2 linked regions of the Desulfurobacterium sp. TC5-1 genome follow. The protein of the gene in region 2 interacts with the protein of the main gene of each other region in a pairwise test. Links are inferred from orthologs where the notes say so. Each region holds a gene or a part of one and is shown on either strand. Other genes may lie near its edges.

The links. The genes of interacting proteins can lie anywhere in the genome.
Region 1: the proteins of dnaA (region 2) and dnaB interact in binary tests that used the Escherichia coli proteins (3 or more experiments, as listed by UniProt). The link is inferred for Desulfurobacterium sp. TC5-1 from one-to-one orthologs.

The regions. Positions count from the first base shown.
Region 1 is NZ_ATXC01000001.1:1,109,340-1,112,160, reverse strand. It holds dnaB (replicative DNA helicase), read left to right. Parts: upstream 1-595; coding sequence 596-2,047; downstream 2,048-2,821. Other genes in the region: H153_RS0105715 (hypothetical protein), read left to right, coding at 2,124-2,821; trpE (anthranilate synthase component I), read left to right, coding at 1-577. UniProt on the Escherichia coli protein: The main replicative DNA helicase, it participates in initiation and elongation during chromosome replication. Travels ahead of the DNA replisome, separating dsDNA into templates for DNA synthesis.
Region 2 is NZ_ATXC01000001.1:1,390,087-1,395,845, forward strand. The notes cover bases 1,245-4,244. They hold dnaA (chromosomal replication initiator protein DnaA), read left to right. Parts: upstream 1,245-2,066; coding sequence 2,067-3,422; downstream 3,423-4,244. Other genes in these bases: H153_RS0107310 (glycosyltransferase family 4 protein), read left to right, coding at 1,245-2,070; dnaN (DNA polymerase III subunit beta), read left to right, coding at 3,685-4,244. Outside these bases: H153_RS0107305 (proline--tRNA ligase), read right to left, coding at 1-937; more of H153_RS0107310, read left to right, coding at 1,015-1,244; more of dnaN, read left to right, coding at 4,245-4,782; pgsA (CDP-diacylglycerol--glycerol-3-phosphate 3-phosphatidyltransferase), read left to right, coding at 4,785-5,303; glycerol-3-phosphate 1-O-acyltransferase PlsY, read left to right, coding at 5,296-5,759. UniProt on the Escherichia coli protein: Plays an essential in the initiation and regulation of chromosomal replication. Binds in an ATP-dependent fashion to the origin of replication (oriC) to initiate formation of the DNA replication initiation complex once per cell cycle.

The DNA of each region.
Region 1 (2,821 bases), 280 kb from region 2 along the record:
GCCGATAGCCGGTACAAGGCGCAGGGGAAAGACAGAAGAAGAAGATCTTGCAATGGAAAGGGAGCTCTTATCCGACGAAAAGGAAAAGGCGGAACACATTATGTTAGTTGATCTTGCAAGAAACGACGTTGGTAGAGTAGCAGAAAATGGAACCGTAAAGGTAACAGACCTTATGATCATAGAGAGATACTCCCACGTTATGCACATTGTTTCAAATGTCGTGGGAAAGCTTAAAAAAGGTTTTGATGCGTTTGACGTCCTGAAAGCGTGCTTTCCGGCAGGAACAGTATCAGGCGCACCAAAGGTTCGTGCAATGGAAATCATTGAAGAGATGGAACCTTCGAAAAGGGGTGTTTACGCAGGAGCCGTAGGGTATTTCTCCTTTGACGGAAACATGGATACCGCAATAGCAATAAGAACTGCTATCGTTAGAAAGGACAAGGTTTACGTTCAGGCAGGTGCCGGAATTGTCGCAGACTCAAAACCGGAACTTGAGGTGAAGGAAACTCTGAACAAGGCAAGAGCAGTATTCAAAGCCGTTGAGTTCGCCGAAAAAGGACTTAAATTTCATGACTGACACTTTAATAAGAGGTAAATGATGAAACCCTTTGACATAGAAGCCGAACTGAAAGTTCTCGGAACAGTAATTATTCAGCCTTCATTTGCTTTCAGGGCGGTAGAACTTTTAAATCCAGAAGATTTCTTCAAAAAAGAACATAAACAGTTCTTCAAGTTTCTCAAGATGCTTTTGGCAGAAGGATACACAGAAAATCAGTTGAATGAAATTTTCTACAAAGATGAACTCGAAAAGAGGGGCTTACTTGAAAATGTTGGCGGCGAAGAATACCTCTCGTACATGTTAGAATTTGCCCTTGACAACTATGAGAAGTTTGAATCTGCCTGTAAAATAGTTAAAGATAAAGCCCTCTTGAGAAAGATTATTGATATCACAGAAGAAATTCCAAAAAAGATAGAAGAAACACCTGACCCGGACGTGCTGATAGATGACATAGAGAAGAAGGTTTTCGCCCTCTCTGAAGAAAGAGTAACAAACACATTAGTTCCTGTGTCGGAAATCGTCCCAAAAGTTATTGAGGAAATAGAAGAACTCGCCGTTAAAAGAGAAATGGTTACCGGCATTCCAACCGGTTTTTCTGATCTCGACACCAAAACTTCAGGACTTCAAGACTCAGACCTGATAATTATAGCGGCAAGGCCATCTATGGGAAAAACAGCCTTTGCCCTATCCATAGCCTACAATGTAGCTGTTGAAAGGGGAAAAAGCGTAGCCGTTTTCTCACTTGAAATGTCAAAAGAGCAGTTAATAACAAGACTTTTAGCCCAGGCCTCTGGCGTTCCACTTCACAAAATCCGTTCTGGATTCCTGTCCTCACAGGAACTTGACAGACTTATAGAAGCGGCAGACACAGTAAGGGAAGCACCCATCTACATCGACGACACACCAGGCATATCCGTCCTTGAGATGAGGGCAAAAGCAAGAAGACTTAAAAGTGAAAAAAGCGTCGATCTTATAATCGTTGACTACCTTCAGCTTATGAGGGGAATAAGAAAAACGGAAAATAGACAACAGGAAGTATCTGAAATCTCCCGCTCCCTTAAAGGACTGGCAAAAGAGCTGAACATACCTGTAATAGCACTATCCCAGCTGTCCCGTCAGGTTGAACACCGTTCAGACAAAAGACCCCAGCTTGCAGATTTGAGAGAAAGTGGTTCAATAGAGCAGGATGCGGATGTCGTAATGTTCATCCACCGGCCGGAAGTCTACAAAAAAGATCCACCGCCAGAAGAGAGGGGAATAGCAGAAATCATCATAGCAAAACAGAGAAACGGTCCTACCGGAACGATAACTCTTTCCTTTATAAAAGATCTTACAAGGTTTGAAAACCTGAAAGAAACAGAACTTATAAAAAGTGAAGAAGAGAACCTTGAAGAAGAACCGCCAATAATAATGGAGGAGTCAAAACCTTCCTCACCGCCTGACTTTACATTTGATGAAGGGGATGAAGATTACGGGTTCGAATTTTGAATTCAATTTAATTAAACCAACTTGATATTCTGTTTGTATGATTATAAATTTTAATTAAAACATCTACGGGGATTTAATGAAAAAACTGGCAGTGGTATATCTATCTCTCATTGTATTTACAGGCACCGCTTTTCCAGCAGAAAATTTAGGAAATATGTTTAAAAATCAAGACTACGATGAAATAATTGGAATTCTCCAAAATGTTCCGGAGCAGAGACTTTCAGCAGAGGAGCTACTTTATCTTGGATTTTCCATGTTAATGACCGGAAATTACAAAAAAGGGGAAAGACTTCTCCGGCTATCTTTCCAGAAAAAGCCCCTCCCCGAAACGGGGAAAATTTTAGCAGAAATCTACTTTTCAAGAAGAAACTATCAGAAAGTTATAGAAATATACAAAAAGCTCGGCAGGCATGTTCCTGATGAAGTAAAACTTCTGACTGCTTTGTCTTACAGGGCACTTAATAAAAATGAAACGGCAAAGTCAATAGCTGAACAAATTAAAAATCCGGAACTAAAACTGAAAACAGGACTGCCTGTAAAAACTGTAAAAGTATTTTCTACCATACAATATGACTCAAACCCTCTGTTTATACCGGAGGATGAATTCAAGGAGACGTTCGGTGGCTGGATGATTAACACAGGCTTTAAATATTCGGCAATTTCCAGGAATTCCTCATGGGGAGTAAAAACATTCGTATCTTATCAGATAAACAGAGACAATAGATTTTTAGACTACATTTCTTTATCTCCCTTTTATGAAAGAAAATCAGATGA
Region 2 (5,759 bases):
CTTTAAGAAGCCTTGAAAGTTTAAGTTCGTTAATCTCTCTATCACCTCTTAAGAGAACCGCATACGGCTTACCTTCAACAATAATAACAAGTAACTTGGCAAGAGAAGATTCTTTAACACGTAGAAACTTTGCAACATCCTCAATCGACTTAACATCAGGTGTGTAAACTTCCTCAACAGAATTAAAGAGAGATTCTCTATCTTCTGGAATAACCGCTTTGCACTGTTCCGCCTTCTCCGTGCTTGCAGCGTAACCACACTTTTCACAATAAACAAGTTTTCCTTCTCCCGTATCTGCAATAACCATAAATTCGTGGGAAAACTTCCCCCCTATCTCGCCCGTGTCAGCCTCAACTGCTCTAAAGTTAAGTCCCATTCTTTTAAATATTCTTGAATAGGTCTCATACATATTCCAGTATTCTCTCTCAGCATCTTCATCGCTAACGTGAAAAGAGTATGCATCCTTCATGATAAATTCCCTGCATCTCATAAGACCAAAGCGGGGACGAATCTCATCTCTAAACTTTTTACCTATCTGATATAGGTTAAGCGGAAGCTGCTTATAAGACCTTACCTCTTTCCTTACAAGGTCTGTTATCATCTCTTCAGCTGTTGGTCCAAGGGCATAATCCCTCTCATGCCTATCTTTAAACTTAATCATCTCTTTTCCATAAACATTCCATCTACCGCTCTCTATCCACAGCTCAGAAGGATGCATTACTGGAAGAGAAACCTCCTGAGCACCGGCACTATTCATCTCCTCTCTTATTATCTTTTCAATCTTCAAAAGAGTTCTAACTCCAAGAGGAAGAATATCGTAAAGGCCAGCAGCCTTTTTTCTTATAAATCCAGCTCTAATAAGAAGCTTATGACTTGGTATTTCTGCATCTGCAGGTGACTCTTTTAAAGTCGGTGCAAAGAGCCTTGAAAAACGCATGGTAACCTCCGGAAATTTAATGGAAAGGGATCTGAGATGATATTATACCTGTTACCAAAAATGAGATGGGAACTAAAATGAAAATTATCCACGTTGATACAGAAAAAGGCTGGAGAGGTGGAGAACAGCAGCTTTTCTACCTACTAAAAGGCCTAAACAAAAAGAATGTTAATCAAGCCGTTGCATGTGTAAAAGGTGAAGAACTGTGGAAAAGATGTAAAAAATCGGGAATAAAAACGGTAGATTTAACCGGCAACCAGATAAAAGATATATTTATCCTTGGAACAGAAGGAAAATGGGCAGATATAATACATGCACACAACGCAAAGGGACACAACATATCAGTAGCTTCGAAACCAATTCATAGAAAAAAAGTCATATACACAAGACGGGTAGATTACCCTGTTAAAAACAATTTTTTAACAAAATTTAAATACCGTAACACTGATAAAATCATATCTATAACAAAAACTGTACAAAAAATATTGGAAGAATCCGGAATAAAATCAGAAGTAATCTATAGTAGTGTAGAAAAGGATATCAATAATAAAATAGATACAAAGAAAGTAACACAAATAAAGAAATCTTTCAAAAATAATATACTTATAGGAAATGTTGGTGCTTTAACTGAACAAAAAAACCAGTTTTTATTTATAGACATGGCTAATCTAATTTCAAAACAAATTAAAAACTCATTTTTCCCGATTATAGGAAGTGGAAAATTACTAAATCAGCTCAAAAAGTATGCTAAAGATAGAGAAATATCAGACAGAATAAAATTTTTAGGATTTAAAGAAGATATTTTGAACTATATAAAAGCACTTGATGTATTTGTCCTGACATCAAACAACGAAGGCCTTGGAAGTACTATTCTTCAAGCTATGATGTTAGAAGTTCCTGTTGTTGCGACAGACGCGGGAGGCGTAAGAGAGGTCGTAATTAACGGGAAAACGGGACTTTTGGTTCCCAAAAACAATCCTAAGGCACTTTCTACCGCTGTTATAAGGATTTTAAGGGATGAAAAATTGAGAAAAAGCCTTATAATTAACGCCCGCAAATTCGTTAACGAAAACTTCACAGTTGATAAAATGGTAAATGCATATTTCCAGCTCTACGGGGAGGTAATAGAGTGAAGGCTATATGGGACAAGTGTTTAAATGACCTAAAAAAGTCCATCAAAAGCCATGAATACAAAGCCTGGATAAAGGATCTTGAATTTGTATCTATAACCGGCAACAAACTGGTAATCAAGGCAAAAGACCACATAACAAAAGAGCTTATAGAAAAGAGATACCTCCCCGCCATAAAAGATGTAGTTGCCAAAAATTTTAGCAAGCCCCTTAACATATCAATAGTTTTAAAGGGTAATACCGCAAGAGTCCTTGAATTAGATTTAAGGGCAAAAAAGAAAAAGGCAGAAAACAAGATAGAGTCCAACTTGAATCCCAAATACACATTCGAAAACTTTATAGTCGGTGCAAGCAACCAGTTTGCCCATGCTGCTGCGATAGCAGTAGCCGAAAATCCCGGAAAAGCCTACAACCCGCTCTTTATATATGGAGGTGTGGGGCTGGGAAAAACTCATCTTATGCAGGCAATAGGAAACTTCATAAAAACGATGTATCCATCAAAAACGGTTGTTTACGTTACTACGGAAAGCTTCATGAACGACCTCATAGATTCGCTGAGAAACGACAGAATGACAGAATTCAGAGAAAAGTACAGAACCGTTGATGTTCTTCTCATTGACGACATCCAGTTCATAAGCGGTAAAGACAGGACTCAGATTGAGTTTTTCCATACATTCAACGCGCTTCACGGCTCAGGAAAACAAGTTGTTCTGACAAGCGATAGACCACCAAGAGAAATCCCGATGCTTACAGAAAGACTTAGAAGCCGTTTCGAATGGGGATTGATCGCTGATATACAGCCACCAGACTTTGAAACGAGAATAGCAATCCTGAGGCGTAAAGCGGAAGATGAGGGAATCGAAGTTTCAGATTCAGTCCTCAAGCTCATAGCAAGCAGAATAAAATCAAACATCAGACAGCTGGAAGGGGCATTACTGAAACTTAAAGCTAAAGCTCAACTCGAAGGAAAGCCTCTTGACGAAGAATTGGTGAAAAGTGCACTAAGAATAGAACCCGGAATAGCTCAACCACCGTCAAACGAGTCTGAACACCTACCTGTTGATGAGATTAAAAAAGTCGTATCTCAGGTTATGGGTGTAACCATTGAAGAACTTGACGGAAGCTCAAGAAAAAAACACATAGCATTAGCAAGGCAAGTTGCCATGTACCTGTGTAAGAAATTTGGGAACTATTCATTTCCAAAGATTGCATCAGCTTTTAACAGAAGTGACCACACAACTGCCATGCACGCGTTTAACAGGATAAAAGAGCTAAGAGAAAAAGACACAGAAATTAATCAAATTATTACAGAGATCGAGAGTACGCTAACGCGCTTGATAGATACATCGGTGTAAGTTATCCACAGTAACTGTGGATAACTCTTGTGGATAACTGTTGTGGACAACTCTAAACTTGTGGATAAACTAAAAAGCGTTCCACTTATCCACAGAAATTTATTCAAACTGTGGATAAGTTAAAACTTATCCACATAGTTATCCACATAGTTATTCACACACTGTTGCAGGAATTTTATACAATATAAAGGGCTAAACAGTTTTTGCATAAATTATGTGCACTATATGACTATGATGAGTCCAAAAGGGAGGAAACTCCAAAATGAAGATTAAAATAAATAAGGAAGTATTAAAAGAGGCTGTGAAAAAAGTTGCGCCAGCAGCCGACAGAAAGGGCAACATTCCGATTCTTTCGAACATACTTCTTGTTGCCAGTGACAACACACTTTCTCTTTACGCAACGGATCTTGATATAGGTATAGCGACAATTGTTAACTGTGAAGTAATAGAAGAAGGTAATACTACGGTAAATGCTCAGAAACTGATGAAGCTTGTTTCAAGCCTTTCCGTTGAAGAGGTAGAGTGTGAAGTGGAAGGAAACATGTTTACAGTAAGAACAATGGGATCAAGATTTTCACTTGCCACCCTGCCGCCTGATGAGTTTCCGCAGATAAAGATAAAAGGTGAAAACGAAGTTTCATTGCCTTCGGAAGAAATTGATAAGGCTATCAGAAAGGTCGCATATGCGGCGAGCAGAGATGAGGTAAGGTACAACCTTATGGGAGTCTATCTAAATTCCAACGGTGAGAGAATAGATGCGGTTGCTACTGATGGTCATAGATTGGCCCTCTATGTTATGGATGCTTCTGTTGCAGAATTTGGTGTTATCATTCCAAAGAGAACACTTGGGGAATTAAAGAGACTTTTAAAGGGAAGTGGTGAGGTTAAGATTTCAACCGAAGGTAATCAAATATTTTTTGAAATAGATGATACTTACCTTTTCAGCTCTGTTATTGAAGGAGAGTATCCAGACTACATGGCTGTTATTCCAGAAGACAATCCGCTTAAGGCTGTGGTTAATAAGGATGAATTTTTAACGGCACTCAAAGAGGTTTCAGTCATATACGAGAGGGATGATACTCAACCTGTTATTATGATCTTTAATCCGGACAGAGTAAAACTTGTTGCAAGGCGTTTTGATTCTATAGATGCCAGTGAGGAAGCTGAGGTTGAAGTTCCCTGTGAGTACAACGGTGAGGAGTTCGAAATAGCTTTCAACGTTAAACATATGGTAGAGGCTGTTGGAAGTTTCGATAGTGATACTATCACCATTTCAATGGATGGTCCTATGACTCAGGTTTTACTTGAAAGCAGTGAAGAGCCTCAGATAAAATGTGTAATAATGCCTATGAAGATTTAAAGATGAGTAGCATTCCTAATACGCTTACCTTTTTGAGAATACTCTTTATTCCGTTTATAGTTTTCTTTATTGTTGACGGAATGTATATGGTCTCTTTTGTTCTTTTTATAATTTCCTCCCTTACAGATTTTTTAGATGGCTATCTTGCAAGGCGCATGGCAAGCGTTACGAACTTTGGAAAGCTTTTAGATCCTGTTGCGGATAAAATTCTTACATCGTCTGTTTTGATTGCTTTGACCTACAAGCATCTGTGTGATCCATTTTCCGTTACAGCGATAGTTGCAAGGGAAGAAGCAGTTACGGGATTAAGGGCAATTGCGGCTTCAAAGGGAAAGGTTCTTCCTGCTGGAAGTTTTGGGAAGTTGAAAACCGTGTTTATAATGGTTTCTATTCTGCTTCTCCTTTCTGGTTTTAAGCGTTACGGAGAAATTCTTTTAATGGTTTCAGCTTTTGTTGCTATTTACTCTGGTGCAATCTACTTCTATAACTTTTTTAGATTAAGTGGAGAAGAAAATGGATAGTGCTACGTTAAAGGTTTTGATAGTTGTTCTTTCGTTTCTTTCAGGTTCCATCCCTTTTGGCTACATAATAGGGAAACTAAAAGGTGTTGACGTTAGAAAGTACGGAAGTGGAAATATTGGTGCTACAAATGTTTCAAGAGTTTTAGGAAAAAAAGTTGGCCTTTTAGTTCTGATACTTGATGCACTGAAAGGTGCTATTCCCGTTCTGGTTGTAAAATCTGTCGGACTGCCGCTTCACTATCAGCTTATGGCAGCTCTTTTTGCCGTTTTAGGTCATTGCTTTTCACCGTTTTTAAGGTTTAGAGGAGGAAAAGGAGTCGCAACAGGTATAGGTGCATTTCTGGTTATTTCACCGATAAATGCTCTTCTTGCGGTGTGCGTTTTTATTTTCATTTTTACCATTACAAGGTATGTTTCACTTAGTTCAATAACGGCAGTTGCAACGTACATTGTGGC